One region of the Aliikangiella aequoris genome, then DNA from elsewhere that is predicted to be linked to it. Evidence: predicted binding sites of a transcription regulator. Region 1 holds the regulator's gene; the other holds the start of a gene.

Region 1 (2,207 bases):
GGTGAGTATTTAACGGCATTACTAATCAAGTTTTGAAACAAGCTATAAAGCTCAACCTCTACGCCTTTAATATACAGTTTTTCATCAACTTCTGTTGCTATTTCGCAACTCCCCAAAGCTGAGGTTTTCTTTAGATCGCTAACTAGCTTCAAAATAAGATTTGGCATATCAACCACTTCACCAGAGTTGGCGTCATACCCCTTCTCTTCAAGTTTAGACAAAGTTAATAAATCATCTAAAATACGGGTCATTCGGGTCGCTTGGCTGCTTGCATTAACAATTTGAGTGCGCGTTGACTTGCTTAGCTCAGGTTCAGACTCTAGTAACTCGAGATAACCAGAAATAACGGTTAATGGCGTTCGTAATTCATGTGAAGCATTGGCGATAAAAGCTTTGCGCATTTTTTGCACAGCTAACCTCTGGCTAATATCTCGCGCAGTAACGAGTTTTCTATTTTCGCCAAAATCAACACAGGTAATGGAAAGTGACTTGCCTCGCTCAATTGGTGATGTCATATCAATTTGAGACACAGTTTGTTGCGATTCGATCAATTGATGTAATAGGGGATCTCGAATTAAGTTATCAATCCTTTGCCCAAGATCAGTGGATTTATGAATTCCCAATAAGTCATAGGCCGCCTGATTGGTCAGCTCAATTTCTCGGTGTTGGTTAATGACTACAGTCGCATCAGGTAGCGCAGCAATAGTCGCTTCAAACCGGCGAGCCATTTGGCTTAAACGCTTTTTACGTTCTTTGTTTTTTCGCTGAGCATGCACAATATTTTGTACAATAAGCTGCCAAATACCGCTCGAATCCAACGCTAAACTATGTTTAGCTCCTATCCGAATCCACCTTTCAAGCGCTCTTATTTGGATTAACATCCAGCAAATATAAATAATACAAGGTAACAGAATAGCCACAACCCACCAGCCAGAAACAATTCCAAATAAGATTGCGGCGGCGGCTAAAACTAAAATGCGGGAAATCTCGACTGTCCAAGCATTGTTCATGCGGTTTGATTCTCGCTTAGTATATTAACGGTTAGATTTATAAAGCTAACTTAAACTCGCTATTCAGCCTTTTTCTGGGAGAACATATAGCCCATGCCACGTACGGTTTTAATTAATCCATCCTTAGCAAAGGGTTTGAGTATTTTTCTCAACCTTAAAACATGTACATCGACAGTGCGCTCTTCAATGTATACCGCTTGTCCCCATACAAAGTCTAGCAACTGAGCGCGCGAGTATACTCGATTCTTGTGTTCGACAAAAAATTTAAGTAACGAAAATTCAGTTTGACCAATGTGAACATCACTTCCATCAATACTCAACTGGTTAGTCGCTAAATTTAACTCTAGGCCTTCTGCGGCTAATACGTCGTCTTCATTAGCCTGCGAAGTTCGACGCAATAACGCTTTTATTCTTGCCAACAGCTCCTTCATCCCTACTGGCTTGGTCAAGTAGTCATCGGCACCACAGTCTAATCCGCGCACTTTATCATTCTCTTCAACGCGTGCGGTTAACATGATTACCGGAAGTTCTTTCAGTACTGAGTCTTTGCGTAAGCGCTTAATGAATTCGACCCCATCTTCACCCGGCATCATCCAATCAACAATAATTAAGTCTGGCCTTTGGCGAGCTAGAACGTCTCTACCGGCAACGGCATTAGAAGCTTCCAATACCTTATAGTTTTCACGCTCCAAAGCAAATCGCAGCATTTCTCTTATCGGTTGTTCGTCTTCTACTAGTAATATCTGTTTCGCCATAACGGGCACCTTATACTGCACTTTTTTATTACAAATGCTTTGTTTCTAATATGACATAAAAAATACGCTACATCTTGTCATCTAAAATATAAAGCAAATCAAACTTTGAATATTCGCTATTTTTACCATGAAAAATGACAGCATTATGACAAGTTTAGCGCTTACCCGCGGAAAATCTGCAGTGACCAGCTTTCCTTAACATCACACACTCTACAATCTACTTAACTTTCAGGCTGAAAAATAAATCCAATCAAATATCATAATAAGATTTTGCGATGCCGTTTTTAACTAATAACCGCTTATTTAACTCATTATTTAACTCGTCCAAAGTCAACCACATTAGACCTTAAACCGAATATTAAACGGCGATTTTATTTGTTTGCGTGTCACAAAAATGTGTTAAATAAGTATAAAAAGGCCGACTAGGTCACATTCCAACACT
Region 2 (2,207 bases), 460 kb from region 1:
AGGCTCTGATCAAACGCGTCCCAATGTAATCCCATAGGAAATGATACGGGTGCAAAGTGTTTTAACACTAAACTGGCGATCAAGCTTTTACCTGCAATAGGAATATCTTTTTGAAAGGCCATTTGGTGTGAAAGGCCATAGGTTTTGATTTTTTTTATTTTTGCAGACCAAGCAGTAATGGGTTCGAAGTCATTGATAATAATATCGTAGCCAGTAAAATCAAAAGACAAAACATCATAAACAAAACTAAACAGATTATTTTTAAAAATGGTTTTAATATGATCAACTTTCCCATTCCGTATTGAAAATGTTAAACCTTTTAAGCATTTAAAATCACCAAATATTTGCATATCAAACAGTGAGTCCCTGTCTCTACCGGTAAAGACCCAGTCAACCTCTATATGTAGTGCTTTAAACACTTTAGCCATGACTCTTGCCCGCGTTATGTGGCCGTTACCGGTTGCCTGAACCGCATAAAGTACTTTCATATTTAATTTCTAACTCTCTATTAGCTTAAAAAGCATCGCTGAATCCGTTAACCTAGATTGAGTAAAGTTATCGCTTGATAGCTCACTAATGTACTCACTAAACCTAGGGCCATGCCGGCTAGTATGTCGCCGGGATAATGTACGCCGAGCAAAACACGGGACGCACCAATAGATAAAGCCCAAACTAAGCTAAGCGCGATAAATTCTGGAAAAAACAAAGCCATTTGAGTTGCCATGACAAAGGCGGCTGCTGTATGCCCCGATGGAAAACTAAATTGATCGGATGGTTTTATTTGCGCCATAAACGCGGGCAATGAATCTTGCGGCCTATTTCGTTTAAAGGTTTTTTTCAATCCGACATACAACGGAACTTGAATCGCATAGGCTATTAAGCAAGCGTTAAAAAATTTTAAGTTAGCGTGAAAATCAATGCTTAATGCGGCAAAAGCAATCACCGCATAAAGCCAGCCATCACCACTAAAAGAGACTGCTCGAACGAGTTTAAATTTAAGGCGTTTACAGCAGTGGTTTTGAATCCATAAAAAAAGAGAAGTATCAATAGCTTGAAATTGTGCTTTTAAAGAGGTTGGCATGTTAATACTCCTTATATCACTGGTGGTGTTTCAATTATCTTGGTGTGCATAAGGAGAACTTAACGCGAGATTGTGACTGAAAAATGACCAGTTTGTTAAGTAAGCATGACAGCTTGGTGTGTCCCCCTGTTTTATGGCATAGAAGTGAAAGTTAATATCCAGGTTAACCTACTGATTCAAAAAGGTAATCGTGAAAACAGCAAGCTTCTGGCAAATTTCTTAGAAATAGTCTTTGGAAAAATACAAAGAGTTGGCGATAATACGCAACCAATTCTTCAATTAAAAAGTTGTCTATGTGGTTTCGAAATTTATATTTATATCGTTTAACAACACCATTTGAGCTATCACCAGAAGTTTTGTCTGAAAGGCTGGCAGAAAAGCGCTTTGCGCCTTGTGCAAGACAGGCAGAAGAAAGTGTCGGCTGGGTGTCACCAATTCACCGTTCGCGAGAGTATTTGGTACATGCCGCAGCGGGCTGTATTTTAATTTGTATGCGCCGTGAACAAAAGGTTATTCCCGCAAGCGCGGTAAAAGAAGAGCTTGAAGAGCGTGTACATACTATTCAAAAAGAGTTTGGGCGTAAGGTTTACTCGAAAGAAAAGCAGTCTTTGAAGGAAGATATTTTGAGTAAAATGCTACCTCAAGCTTTTGTGCGTTCTAGCCACATTACAGCCTATATTGATACCAAACGCGGCTATTTAGTTTTAAATGCAGGAAGTGACACTATTGCGGACACGTTTTTAGAGCTTTTAGTGGAAACTATTGGTTCTATCGGCGCGGTGCGTTTAGTTAGTGAGGAAAATCCGGCAATCATCCTCAATGGGTGGTTAGAGAACGGAATGCCTGAAGGGTGGGAGTTGAGCGGCGAATACGAGTTTAAAGATCCGAAAGATGAACGAGTAGCAAAGTTTAAAGATAACGAAAGCGAAAATAATGTTATCGGCGATTTACTTGAAGATGGTTACTGGGTGAACAAGCTTGGCTTTCGCTATAAAGGGCAGTTTAAAGGAATAATCACCCCAGATTTACAAATTAAATCAGTTAAGTTTATGGATGAGTTACTAGCAGAAAACGAAGATGTTGACGGTGAAGATGAGTTAGTACGTTTCGACGCCGACTTTGCATT

Evidence for each region. Region 1 encodes PhoB, which activates phosphate uptake and scavenging genes when phosphate is short. Its sites were predicted from a motif close to TGTCATANNNNTGTCANA; they were not measured.
Region 2: a site for PhoB is predicted at 1,153-1,170, ahead of ACUR5C_RS03895 (phosphatase PAP2 family protein). Genes of this name have one in related genera too.

Annotation. Positions count from the first base shown of each region.
Region 1 is NZ_CM132298.1:403,973-406,179, reverse strand. It holds gene phoR (phosphate regulon sensor histidine kinase PhoR) at 1-1,010, opposite strand, end outside; gene phoB (phosphate regulon transcriptional regulator PhoB) at 1,070-1,765, opposite strand.
Region 2 is NZ_CM132298.1:867,448-869,654, forward strand. It holds gene ACUR5C_RS03890 (glycosyltransferase family protein) at 1-488, opposite strand, end outside; gene ACUR5C_RS03895 (phosphatase PAP2 family protein) at 536-1,081, opposite strand; gene ACUR5C_RS03900 (recombination-associated protein RdgC) at 1,375-2,207, shown strand, end outside.